Regions from separate parts of the Blautia marasmi genome, predicted to be linked through region 3. Evidence: predicted binding sites of a transcription regulator. Region 3 holds the regulator's gene; each other region holds the start of a gene.
What was found. The regulator NrdR, encoded in region 3, represses ribonucleotide reductase genes. The targets are predictions, from matches to a motif close to CACAANATNTTGTG.

Region 1 (3,499 bases), 3.5 Mb from region 3:
TGGATCACATAACTTGCAAAACCGTCTTGTACTTCAATGGATGCATTGTCATGGAGAAGACCGCTTGGGGTTTCCAGAACGGCAAAATCAGGAATGATGTGGTCACAGCAGTCTGTTTTATACTGGAAAGTAAATTCTCGGACGCTGTTGGCAGGGACGGTCAGGTTTTCTGCCAGAATCCGCCGGTCTGTGCTGTGTATGGCTTCTTCCAAAGTGGCCGCGCCTGCCGCCTCGTAGAGCAGAGGGAAGGCGGCCTCAGAATCTGTGTGGTTTCCCACTGCAACGCGATAGAAAGCTGTTTGGCAGGCAGGGATCTTCAGAGATTTATATTTGGTATTTTCCGGGGAAATGCCCACGAATTTTTCCACTGTATAGGCAGGGCAGCAGGATACAACAGGGGTCTGGAAATAGAGGCTGTGGGGCGGATCGCTGTAGGTAAGGTCACTGTTGTCCGCTGTGAGATGGCTGGGCTCTGAATAGGAAGCATAGGTTTCCTCGTCATTGTCTGTATGCAGATGGGTTCCGTACGCGGAACCTTTGCCTTTTATCTCATACATTAAGCGTACTTTGGCCTGGCTGTCAGAGGATGCAATGGGGAAGGGCACTGCCCCCAGGTCAACAGTGATGACACCGCCTGCCACATTTCCATCGCTGACATCCGGCAGAAGCGCCGGTTTTTGATATACGGTATAATCCGGGGCTGAGGGGTCTGTAATGTCAGGGGCACTTTTGGATTTCAGCTTTATGCCGTCCTGTGTGCCGCTGATGCGGAGCGAACCCGGGACATAGTCAAAAAGAGCGGTATTGATGGTATCCGTGATCGTGACGCGAAGGCTTCCGGTCAGGACCAGAAGATTTTTAACAAGACGCTCCAGCTCCTCAATGATGGGATTTTCGGAACCGTTCTCCGCTGCCTCATGCAGATAGGAGCCTGTGGTGGCAATGGTGCGCATGATATCCAGAACGTCCTCCTTTGTATACGGACCGGGGGTCTGTGCGCCGATTTCTATACCCAGTACGAATACGGATGCATTGCCGTCTTTTGAGTCCTTGAGTTTTTCTGATATCTGCCAGGCGCGCTGAAGGGCAAGTATCAATTCATCGTAAGTGGCGGAACGGTTTCCAATCTCAGAGATCAGATTCGGCAGTGTCTGCTGCAGATACATAAAGTATCTCCAGGGGCCGCCGGGAATGTCAGGGAAAAAGTCGCTGTCCACGCTGTCAGGCTGTGCGTAGATTTGGGAATATGCAGGGTTTACGGAACGGTTGGCCTGGCCGTCCGTTATGAGGATCACAGCCCTTCTCAGAATATCCTCCGACTGGGCAAAGCCCGGTGTCTTAAAAAAGTTGTAGGCCTCCCTGAGCCCTGCTTCCGTGTTGGTATCCTCGCCGTATGGGATTGCCCAGATCAGGTTATCCAGGATCGTATTGTTTTGGTACCCATTGTCATGCATGCTGTAGGGGAGCTGGGCCGGGGTCAGTTCTCTATTGTCTGCCACGGCTTCTATAAAATTCCCGGTATAAGCCTGAGGGTCCTGCGCATATACGGAGGCCAGATAATCCTCCAGAACGGTGTCCGGTTTTGGGCTGCCGTCAGCATTATAAATATCAGAATACCGGATCTTATAATAATTGTAATAATTATAAAGGCTCAGTTCCACACTGGCAGCGATCGGTCCAGAACTCTGCATGTAAGCCGGGATATCTGTGGCAGACACATAGCTGCCGTTCCGGTAGCCCAGAATCTGTCCGATCATGTTGCCGCCGGTAGTGGAGCGTCTCCAGGTGAACAAGGTGCCCAGATAATTATAGGAAAGGCCGCCCTCCGGTTGGGGAATGTAGGCATCCCGGGCGAAGGGGATGATAGTGATCACCGTTTCCCTGTTTTTTTGCCAGAGCATTTCTATGGTCTGTATCAGCGCTCTTTTGGCAAGTGCCATTTTCCGGCTCCCCCCTGACATCATGCTGGCTGTCACGTCCAGCACAAATATAATATCCAGGGAGTGAGGCGGATAGTAAGAATACATCAGCGGGTTTCCCTCTATATCAAGGGTGACCGTGCCGGTACAGCCGGCCACGGCACCTTTTGAAATGCTAAGCCGGTCAGAAAAGTGTAGATTTCCACCGGAACCCATATTTTCGCCTGCATCGTATACGACAGTTTCTCCGGAGGAGATCCAGTAATCGGATTCCCGGGGATCATCGGTAGGACGGATCATGTCATATCCGCCTATAAATTCAGGGTTTTGTTGTCCCGGCCCCTGGAAGGGACAGGGAATTTTGTTTTCAGACATAGCAATACCTCCAATCAATTTAGTATATTAGAGCAAAAGGAGTTATGTACCAAAATTTAAAGACAACCGTGTAAAACTTATGGTTCAAACCTTGATTTACCCTATATATTGTGGTAATATAAAAATCGTTGACTAAATCTGGATAAGGAGCGATGTTATGACAATAGAAGAGTGGCTAGGTGAGGAGAACCAGCTTGGAATGGATATCTGGGCAAAGAAATACTGCTGTGAAAACGAGGATTTCGAGGCCTGGCTTACAAGGATCAGTGGGGGAAATGAAGAGATTGGAGCGTATATCAGACAGAAGAAATTCCTGTTTGGCGGAAGGATCCTCTCAAACAGAGGTCTTCAAAAACAGAACAGAAAAGTGACATACTCTAACTGTTATGTTATTGCACCCCCTGAGGATGAGATAGAAAGTATTTTTGACTGTGCAAAAAAACTGGCGCGCACCTACAGTTATGGCGGCGGATGCGGCATTGATATATCAAAGTTAAGTCCCAGGGGAGCAAAGATCAACAATGCGGCCAAGGAGACCAGCGGCTCTGTGTCTTTTATGGAGCTGTATTCTTTGGTCACTTCTCTGATCGGGCAGAACGGAAGGCGCGGGGCGCTGATGATCTCCATTGACTGTTCCCACCCGGATGTGCAAGAGTTCATTGATCTGAAGACAGACCTGGACAAAGTGACAAAGGCCAATATCTCCATCCGTATCCATGAGGATTTTATGGAAGCGGTAAAGGAAAATAAGGATTATCTTCTGCACTACACCAGGGAAGTGACGGGGGAAGTGATCGAGAAGACTGTAAATGCCAGGGAGCTGTTCAGAAGGATCGCGGAGACGAACTGGGATTATGCAGAGCCGGGTGCGCTATTCTGGGACCGCATCACAGGCTGGAATCTGTTAAGTAATACGGAGGATTTTGTCTATGCCGGTGTAAATCCATGTGCCGAGGAACCGCTCCCGGCAGGGGGAAGCTGTCTGCTGGGAAGTGTGAATCTGGCAGAATTTGTTGAGAATGCATTTACAGATACAGCCTTCTTTGATTTTGACAGCTTTAAGAATTGTGTTCGGGCATCTGTAAATGCGCTGAATGAGGTTCTGGAAGAAGGTCTGCCCCTGCATCCTTTGGACGAGCAGAGAAAGAGCGTGGAAAAATGGCGCCAGATTGGGCTTGGCATCATGGGGCTTGCGGATGCGCTTA
Region 2 (3,499 bases), 1.1 Mb from region 3:
CTTCAGAGAAAGCAGATTTTGAGATGGAAATGTATAACGCGGACGGCAGTCAGGGCGCCATGTGCGGCAACGGCATCCGCTGTGTGGCAAAATATGTGTACGACTACGGCCTGACAGACAAGACAAGAATCAGTGTGGATACCAAAAGCGGAATCAAATATCTGGATCTGACGGTGAAAAACGGCAGGGTAGCCCAGGTGAAAGTGAATATGGGAAAGCCGGAGTTTCACACGGAAAATATCCCCATGAAGCATAAAAAAGAAAAAGTCATCCGGGAGCCTCTGGCTGTCAATCAGCAGGTCTACGAGGTGACTGCGGTTTCCATGGGAAATCCCCATGCAGTTGTGTTCATGGATGATGTAAAAGGGCTGGATATTAAAGAAATCGGTCCGTATTTTGAGAAACACGAGGCATTTCCTGAGGGGGTTAACACAGAGTTTGTCCGGGTCCTGGACGAGAAGACCGTGGAGATGCGGGTTTGGGAGAGAGGCAGCGGGGAGACCCTGGCCTGCGGAACCGGAGCCTGTGCAGTGGCGGCGGCCTGTGTGATGAACGGATATACAGAGGAGGAGGTAACGGTAAAACTGCTGGGCGGCGACCTGAAGATTTTCTGGGACAGAAAAGAGAATACCATTTACATGACAGGTCCGGCGGAAGTGGTTTTTGACGGTACGATAGAACTATGAGATTTAGCATGACAACAGAGGACAAGCGGTTCTACAGAAATGTATGGAGGCTTGTCATGCCTATGGCACTTCAGAACCTGATCAACGTGGGGGTTACATCCACGGACGTTATCATGCTGGGAAGAGTGGGTGAGACTGCCCTTTCCGGCGTTTCCCTGGCTAACCAGGTGTACTTTATATTGTCACTGATCTTCTTCGGGCTCACCTCAGGGGCCTGTGTGCTGACTGCCCAGTATTGGGGAAAACATGATACCAGAACCATTGAGAAGGTCATGGGCATGTCTTTTCGGATCGCCATTTTGTCTGCAGCAGTATTTACGGCGCTGGCTCTGTGTGTGCCGGACCTGCTGATGCGGATCTTTACTTCGGACGAGGCGATCATTGCGGAGGGCGTGAGTTATCTGCGGATCGTGGCATTTTCATACATACTTGCAGCGTTTACCAATGTATATCTGAACATAATCAGAAGTATTGAGCGTGTGGTCATCGCCACGGTGGTGTACGCCACATCCCTGTCTGTGAATATCATACTGAATGCAATATTTATCTTCGGCCTTTTTGGGGCGCCGGCTCTGGGGGCAGCGGGTGCGGCTATCGGCACGCTCTGCGCCAGGGCTGTGGAGGTTATCATTGTGGTATATTATGCGCGGAAGAAAAATGATGTGGTCCGCATCCGCATAAAAGATATGTTTAAGAGATATAAGTGGCTGGAAAAGGACTTTTTCGTGTATGCGTTTCCGGTGCTCCTCAATGAATTTGCCTGGGGCGCGGGTATGGCTGCCATATCCTCCATTGTAGGGCATCTGGGCAGCGCCTCTGTGGCAGCGCATTCCGTGGCACAGGTGTGCAGACAGTTGTCCATGGTCATTGCCTTTGGCATCTCCAACGCCACGGCCATCATGATAGGCAAGGCGATCGGGGAGAAGAAAGAGGAACTTGCCAGGGACTATGGAAACCGGTTTGCCAAGCTGTCCCTCTTGTTTGGGGCGGCGGGAGGTATCCTGATCCTGTTCATTTCTCCCTTTGTGTGCAATATGCTGAAACTGACGCCTCTGGCAAAATCCTATCTTCAGGTCATGATGGTGATCATGTCCTATTATGTGGTGGGGCAGTCCTTTAACTCCACGTTGGTGGTGGGCGTGTTCCGGGCCGGGGGTGATACCATGTTCGGGCTGTTTTTGGATGTGGGGATCATGTGGCTCTGCTCTATTTTCGCTGCGGCTGTGGCAGCCTTTGTGATACATGTACCCATGCCATGGGTTTACATAATCTTGTGCAGCGATGAAGTGATAAAGGTGCCGTTTTCCTGGAAGCGGTATAAAAGTTATAAATGGCTTAATAATATTACGCGATAAAAAATGCAGAGGCCACAGGGCTTTGATGGGGATATTGGATTAAATTCGTCAAGAATTTGTGCAATATTCCCACTTCCATTTCAAAGAAAAACATGATATACTTTGTGATACAAAATCTGGTAATAACAAAAGAATAAAATAATAAGTGACACAAGATGTAGTGCTGCAATGAGGTGAAGGCAATGATTTATGTGATTAAAAAAGACGGAACAAGAGAAGAATTTGACGTACAGAAGATAGTCAGAGCAGTCAATAAATCCGCGGAAAGAATTATGTACAGCTTTACGGAGCAGGAGATTGACTTTCTGTGCAGATATGCCACAGATAAGGCAGAATCCCTGGGAAAGGGTGAAATCACTATCCAGGAGATGCACAATATCGTGGAGGGAGCACTGGAGCAGGTGAACCCTGCGGTTGCCAAGAGCTACCGGGATTACAGAAATTATAAGCATGATTTTATCCACATGATGGACGAGGTGTATACCAAAAGCCAGTCCATCCGTTATATCGGTGACAAGAGTAATGCAAATACGGACAGTGCTCTGGTCGCGACCAAGAGGAGCCTGATATTTAATGAACTGAACAAGGAACTGTACCGTAAATTCTTTATGAACCGCAATGAGCTGCAGGCATGTAAGGACGGTTATATTTACATTCACGACCAGTCCGCAAGGCTGGATACCATGAACTGCTGTCTCTTCGATGTGGCCAATGTGCTGAAGGGCGGATTTGAGATGGGGAATGTGTGGTACAATGAACCGAAGACACTGGATACCGCCTTTGATGTTATGGGGGATATCATTCTGAGTACAGCGGCCCAGCAGTACGGCGGGTTTACCGTGCCGGAGGTGGATAAGATACTTGCCCCTTATGCAGAGAAAAGCTACAGAAAATACAGAGAAGAATTTTTAAAATATGTAGACCCGGAGTGGGAACACGCGCAGGAGAAAGCGGAAACGTACGCATATGACAAGGTACAGCGGGATTTTGACCAGGGATGGCAGGGCATTGAGTACAAGCTCAATACCGTGGGTTCCTCCAGAGGAGACTATCCGTTTGTGACAGTGACACTGGGGCTGGGAACCGGGCGCTTTGAGAAGATGTGCAGTATTTCCCTGCTCAATGTGCATAAAGAAGGACAGGGAAAAGCAGGACACAGGAAACCGGTGCTGTTTCCCAAGATCGTCTTCTTATATGACGAGGCCATTCACGGGGAGGGCGGTGCCAGCGAGGATGTGTTTGAGGCCGGTATTGCGTGCTCAGCCAAAACCATGTATCCGGACTGGCTGTCCATGAGCGGGGAAGGCTATATTTCCAGTATGTACAAAAAGTATAAAAAGGTGATCAGTCCCATGGGATGCCGCGCCTTTTTAAGCCCCTGGTATGAGCGGGGCGGTATGACACCTGCGGATGACCGGGATGTGCCCGTGTTTGTGGGAAGGTTCAATGTGGGGGCTG
Region 3 (3,499 bases):
GTAAAGCCGCCGTATGACTTTCTCAGTGCAACCTCTGATGCCATATCCTGGATGTAGACATTTGCCGCATCATCCGCCAGAATGGTTTCCATCTTTTTGTAAAGTTCTGTCTGTTCCTCGTCGTCTGTGCTTTTCTTTACCTGCTGATAGAGTTTATCATACTCTTCATTGCTGAAGTTTATAAAGTTTTTGGAAGCATCTGAGGTAAAGCGCTCCAGCAGGGCCCGGCCGCTTAAATAAGCTGCATCCACACCAACTACAGTGGACTGGAATTTCCTGTCACCGTACACATCACTGAGCCAGCTGTCCCATTCCACAAGCTGGATCTCTGCGTTGACACCGATCTGTTTTAACTGCTCCACCAAAATCTGGGCTGTGTCCACATGCTGCTGGTAATTGGACGGTACGGTGATGGTCATGTCAAATCCATCCGGATATCCGGCTTCAGCCAGCAGTTCTTTTGCTTTCTTCACATCCTGTGGGTATTTGTCTGCAAGTTCAGGCATGTAGTATTTGTCAAAAGCCGGGAACATACTGCTGCCGATTATGGTTCCTTTTCCGTCTGCGATCATATCCAGGACATCCTGACGGTTCACTGCATAACAGAGAGCCTGACGTACCTTTATATCATCAAAGGGGGCTTCCGCATTGTTCAGATATAGTGCCTGTACCAGATTCATGCCGCCTTCATAGATGGTAAAATCCTCACCTTTGAGCTGGGCAGACTGGTTGGAGTCAATACGTGCCATCATATCCAGGGAGCCGCCTTTTAATCCCGTCACAATGGCATTGCTGTCACTTACCACTTTGAAGGTAACTTCATCCAGATATGCCTGATGCTCACTATCCCAGTAGTCTGCGAATTTTTTGATCTTAATATTCTCCTGAGGGGAGCGGGACTCATACATAAACGGGCCTGTGCCCACCGGATTGGTTGCCAGGTCCTGCACATCTTTTGGGATAACTGCCACGATCAGGTATGCCAGGAATTCTGTGTCGGCTTCTTTTAAATGGATGACAATGGTTTTGTCATCGGGAGTTTCAACGTTTTCCACATTAGAAAACGCCGCTATCAACGGTTCTGTTCCTTCCGTGATACCGGCGCATCGCTCGATCGAATATTTCACATCGTCTACGGTAACGTCCGCTCCATTGTGGAATTTTACGCCTTCACGCAGTGTAAAGGTGTAGGTCCTGCCATCCTCTGAAATGGTGTGCGACTGGGCTACTGCATCCATGTAATTGCCTTTTTCATCCGGCTTTACTAAGCCTTCATAAATATTGAATAGGACTTCTTTGGTTCCTGCCGCTACCGATTTGTGTGGGTCAAGACTATCCTCTATATCCTGAGGAATTCCTACTACAATGGAACCTCCCATGGTTGGTTCCGCTTTTGTTTCTGTGGAACTTTCGTTGTTTTTGGACTCTTTACCGCTTTCCTTTTTGTCTTGGCAGCCGCCGAGTACAGTAGTCAGGGTAAGTGCAAAGAGAAGTGTTAAAATTAATCTTGCTCTTTTCATGGTTTCTCCTTTAAACATTAGAAGTTCCCTCATTATTTAATTGTCATGGTTATTGTATCGAAATGATGGGGGGATTGCAAGTATTATTTAGGATACATGGGGAGGTTACGAGATTTGGAGGGGATGCGGGGGCCTGGGTGCGGGGGAAGATTCATCCGACGTTCCGCTGGCAGGCAGCTAACCTGCTGGCATTCACTAAATTCATCGGCAGCGGCCTCTTCATTAAGTGACTGCCGCAGGTGGATCTGCCAGCCGCTCCACTAAACCTACTGAATTTTCCCCCGCACCCAGGCCCCCGCATCCCCTCCAAATCCTGTAGGTTTTGGCTGAAAAAATAATGTTGCCGGGGGAGAGTGTTGGCGGGGTGCAGCGGGATGGCTTCGGAAGGTTTGATGGGTGGGCTTAGTAAATAGGTGAGGATGATATTTATTTTGCGTAATTTATGATGAACGCACTTTGTTTAAAATTAATTCAGGATTTTTTTTAGTTCGTCCATGAAGGTGTTTACGTCTTTGAATTCGCGGTAGACGGAGGCGAAGCGGACGTAGGTTACGGCGTCTAGGTCTTTTAGTTTGTCCATGACGATCTCACCGATCTGGGTGCTGGGGATTTCACGGTCTTCTTTGTTGAAGATTTCAGTTTCGATCTCGTCGATGATCTTCTCAATCTGTTCCACCGAGATTGGACGTTTGTAGCAGGCACGCATGATGCCGTCCTGGATTTTGGTGCGGTCGTATTGCTCCCGGCTCTGGTCTTTTTTGATGACCACCAGAGGGATCGTCTCTATTTTCTCGTAAGTGGTGAAGCGCTTGCCGCACTCGTCACATTGTCTCCTTCTTCGGATGGAATTATTATCTGGAACCGGTCTGGAATCTATGACACGGGTGTTGTCTTGATTGCAAAATGGACATTTCATTTAAAAGTCCTCCTTGATATGTTATGTAAAGTTATAACTGTTCAGTATCCTCACAGTTACAGACAAGAATCCATGCAAAATCGCCTTGGCGATGGGATTTTTGCTTGGCCGTGGTACACTTTCTTACGGTCAGCGCAGTGAATGCGCAGACCTACTGAATAGTTACGTAAAGTTATCTATGGCTTAGTATAGTACAGATAGACGTCTTACGTCAATGATTTTCCCTTGTATTTTTGCAGGCTTTCTGCTAGAATGTGCCTCATGGAAACCCCTGTTTTTTGGTGGATTCCAAAAAGACAGTTCGTAACCATCCTGTCTATAAATAAAACTAAGGAGAGAAAAAAATGAGTATTCAGGAACCAAGTAACCGTTATAGTGTCATACGGGAAAAGAATCCCCGGGAGATTTTGCTCCTTCGGGGAAGCGGCTGTAAATGGCGCCGCTGTACATTCTGTGATTATCATCTGGATTTTTCCAGGGATGAGGAAGCCAACTTTCATTTGAATCAGGCCGAGCTTGCTAAGGTCACAGGCTGTTTTCACAGACTGGAAGTGATCAACTCAGGTAGTTTTTGTGACCTGGATGAGAGGACTTTACAACTGATTCGTGAGGTCTGTGCGGAAAGAGGGATACGGGAGCTGCATTTTGAATGTCACTGGATGCATAAGGATGCGATCCAGGCAGCACGTGATTTTTTCGCAGAAAAAGGTATCTGTCTGAAGATCAAGATGGGGGTGGAGACTTTTGATGAGGAATTTCGTGAAAAGGTTCTCCAAAAGGGAATTGCTGCCGCTTCTCCCCGAGAAATTGCCAAATACGCAGACGAAGTATGTCTGTTGTTCGGCCTTACAGGTCAGACGTATGCTTCTATGAAAAGTGATATTGAGACAGGGCTTTCTTTCTTTGAGAGGATCTGCATCAATGTTATGGTGGAGAATTCCACTAAAATGAAGCCGGACAGGGATGTGATACGGATATTTGCCCAAACTCTTTATCCTGTTTATATAGGGAATGAGCGGGTTGATATCCTGATGGAAAATACGGAATTTGGGGTAGGTGACAA
Region 4 (3,499 bases), 3.6 Mb from region 3:
TGCCTCCCATCCCCGGCTCTTTTTTACCATATTTTCTCCTATCCGGCAGATGGCTGCGGACAGAAATCTTTCTGTTTCTAACCTCTATTATGGAGAATAATCATTACATTGTCAACGGAAACGCTCCGACAAGAAAAACAAAAATTCATCTTTTTACACCAAAAGACCCGGTGATCAGACCGGGCCTTTTCTCTCAATCTTCGTCTACATATCTCTGGATATTAGACGCATTTACATATTTTTTTGTCTCCTCGCCGTCTATGACAATAAGGGTGGGAGCCTGCATAACGCCGAACTTGCGGGCTAGTTCCGGATTCTTTTCCGCATCCACCAGCTCATAGTCCTCGCCTTCCAGCATCTGTTTTGCTATTTTACAGTTGGGGCAGGTTTCTGTAGTAAACAAGTATTTTGCCGTTACCTGTCCGGCATCTGCTTCCTCCATCCTAACCTCACGCTCCGTCATTGATACCGTAGGGGTACTGCCCTTGAAATCAGAATGGGCAATATCATAAACCGTACGGTTCTTGTATTCCTGGCTCTTTCCGTCGTTCCAGTTCTGCACTGGACGGTAATAACCTGTGATACGGCTGTAAACTTCAGCTTTTTTGCCGCATTTGGGGCACACAAAATGTTCACCGGAGAGATAGCCATGGTCTTTGCAGACAGAATAAGTTGGTGACAGGGTATAGTAAGGCAGACGGTAATTCTGCGCAATCTTTCTCACCAGCGCTGCCGCTGCTTTCCAGTCAGGCAGCTTTTCTCCCAGAAACGCATGGAAAACTGTGCCTGAGGTGTATAATGTCTGTAATTCGTCCTGAATATCCAGCGCATCGAAGATATCTGTCGTATAGTCCACCGGAAGATGGGAACTGTTGGTGTAATAGGGAGTGTCTCCCTCGTTTCCTGCTGTTTCGATGTCCGGCCAGCGTTTTCTGTCGTGCTTTGCCAGACGGTAGGAAGTGGACTCTGCAGGAGTTGCTTCCAGGTTGTACAGATCGCCGTACTCTTCCTGATAATCTTTCAGACGCTCTCTCATGTGGTTCAGCACACGCTTGGAGAATTCCTGGGTCCTCTCATCAGCCATATCACATTTCAGCCATCTGGCATTTAGGCCAGCTTCGTTCATGCCCAGAAGACCAATGGTTGAAAAGTGGTTCTCAAAGCTGCCCAGGTATCTCTTGGTGTATGGGTAGAGACCTTCATCCAAAAGCTTTGTGATGACATCTCTCTTGATTTTCAGAGAGCGGGCTGAAATATCCATCATATGGTCCAGGTGGCGGAAGAAATCCTCCTCATCCTCTGCCAGGTATGCGATCCTGGGCATGTTGATGGTCACAACACCCACAGACCCGGTGCTCTCCCCGGAACCAAAGAATCCCCCTGTTTTCTTTCTCAGTTCTCTTAAGTCAAGACGCAGGCGGCAGCACATACTGCGCACATCACTTGGCTCCATATCACTGTTTATGTAGTTTGAAAAATATGGTGTTCCGTATTTTGAAGTCATCTCAAATAATAACTTATTATTCTCTGTATCTGACCAGTCAAAATCCCTGGTAATGGAGTAAGTTGGGATCGGATACTGGAAACCGCGTCCATTGGCATCTCCCTCGATCATCGTCTCGATGAATGCCTTGTTTACCATATCCATCTCTTTTTTACAGTCCTTATACTTAAAGGGCATTTCCTGGCCGCCTACAATAGCAGGAAGCTCTGCCAGATCACCCGGAACGGTCCAGTCCAGGGTAATATTGGAGAATGGCGCCTGTGTTCCCCAGCGGCTCGGAGTATTGACGCCGTAGATAAAGGATTCCACACACTTTTTCACCTCGGGATAGCTCAAATTGTCAGCTTTGACAAAAGGTGCCAGGTATGTGTCAAAGGAAGAGAAAGCCTGTGCCCCTGCCCATTCATTCTGCATGATTCCCAGAAAGTTCACCATCTGGTTGCAGAGCACGCTCAGATGCTTGGCCGGGGATGAGGTGATCTTGCCTTCGATACCGCCCAGCCCTTCTTTGATCAGCTGTTTTAAGGACCAGCCGGCACAGTATCCTGTCAGCATAGACAGGTCATGGATATGGATATCTGCATTCCTGTGCGCCTCCGCGATCTCCGTGTCGTATATCTCAGACAGCCAGTAGTTGGCAGTCACCGCACCGGAGTTGCTTAAAATCAGTCCTCCTACGGAGTATGTTACCGTGGAATTTTCTTTTACTCTCCAGTCCTCCACCTTCACATAGCTGTTTACGATCTCTTTGTAGTCCAGGATCGTGGACTTCATATTGCGGATTTTTTCTCTCTGCTTTCTGTACAGGATATAGGATTTTGCCACATCAGAGTAACCGGCCTGGATCAGTACATTTTCCACACTGTCCTGAATATCCTCAACAGAAACTTTCCCCTTTACGATTTTCTTCTGGAAATCTGATGTCACCCGGAGTGCCAGTAGATCCAGCATATCATTGCTGTATTCATTCTCTGTTGCATCAAATGCTTTCTTAACTGCTTCCGCAATTTTATCCAGCCGAAATTCTGCGATCTCCCCATCACGTTTTACTACCTGAAACATTCCTCTTCCTCCTTATATGTAAAGAAGCAGGACCGTCTTTCCGTCCCGCCTCGCATTCACAGAGTATGGCCTCTGTATAAACGCTGTAGGTCTATTGTAGCAAAGGTTATACTTTTCGTCAACCGTAAAAACTACCATATATTGTAAACATTCTTTTAATATTTCCAATATATGGTAGTTTATTAATTAAATTATTAATTCAACGTTTGCGTAAATCCCCACAAACATCCATCCGGACATGGACTACAGGCGTCCTAAAATATCCTTCGGAACCCTTGCTTTTACTGCAATCCCGCCCTCTGTGTACTCCTCCTCCATAAGCTGTCCGTACTTACGGATCTGCTGCAGGATCCCTGCATCTTTATAAGAAATTACACGCTCCAAATAAATCTGGTCTTCTGTCACAATTTTTTCCAGCACCTCTCTCAGACGGTCCAGGCCCTCCCCTGTCTTAGCTGAAATACGCAGTACATGGTTGGCATTAAAATCATGGAGTATCTGTTCCTCTGCCAGTTTGTCCTGTTTATTAAAAAGTGTAACTATTTTTTTATTGGTCACTTCCAGTTCCTGCAGGGTGTCATATACCACACGCATCTGATCTTCCATCTGCGGATTGGACGCGTCTACCACATGTAAAATAATATCGGCATACTTCGCTTCCTCCAGTGTGCTTTTAAACGCCTCGATCAGATGATGAGGCAGTTTCCGGATAAACCCTACGGTGTCTGTGAGGTAAATTCTGGTTCCTTTGGATAACTCCAGCATTCTGGTAGTCGGATCCAGAGTGGCGAACAACTTATCCTCTGAAAGCACGCCAGCATCTGTCAGTGTATTCAAGAGCGTGGATTTTCCTGCATTGGTGTAACCCACAATGGCTGCTGTCATGACGCGGTCTCTTTTTCTGCCCTCTCTCAGAAGCTCTCTGTGACGCTT

Region 1: a site for NrdR is predicted at 2,394-2,407, ahead of C6P39_RS15800 (adenosylcobalamin-dependent ribonucleoside-diphosphate reductase). Genes of this name have one in related genera too.
Region 2: a site for NrdR is predicted at 2,191-2,204, ahead of nrdD (anaerobic ribonucleoside-triphosphate reductase). Genes of this name have one in related genera too.
Region 4: a site for NrdR is predicted at 2,699-2,712, ahead of C6P39_RS16490 (ribonucleoside triphosphate reductase). Genes of this name have one in related genera too.

The regions. Positions count from the first base shown of each region.
Region 1 covers NZ_OIWX01000001.1:3,656,562-3,660,060, forward strand. The annotation lists gene C6P39_RS15795 (vWA domain-containing protein) at 1-2,294, opposite strand, end outside; gene C6P39_RS15800 (adenosylcobalamin-dependent ribonucleoside-diphosphate reductase) at 2,452-3,499, shown strand, end outside.
Region 2 covers NZ_OIWX01000001.1:1,271,227-1,274,725, reverse strand. The annotation lists gene dapF (diaminopimelate epimerase) at 1-686, shown strand, start outside; gene C6P39_RS05680 (MATE family efflux transporter) at 695-2,041, shown strand; gene nrdD (anaerobic ribonucleoside-triphosphate reductase) at 2,224-3,499, shown strand, end outside.
Region 3 covers NZ_OIWX01000001.1:183,444-186,942, forward strand. The annotation lists gene C6P39_RS00785 (ABC transporter substrate-binding protein) at 1-1,520, opposite strand, end outside; gene nrdR (transcriptional regulator NrdR) at 1,987-2,436, opposite strand; gene C6P39_RS00795 (radical SAM protein) at 2,781-3,499, shown strand, end outside.
Region 4 covers NZ_OIWX01000001.1:3,823,345-3,826,843, reverse strand. The annotation lists gene C6P39_RS16490 (ribonucleoside triphosphate reductase) at 194-2,566, opposite strand; gene hflX (GTPase HflX) at 2,810-3,499, opposite strand, start outside.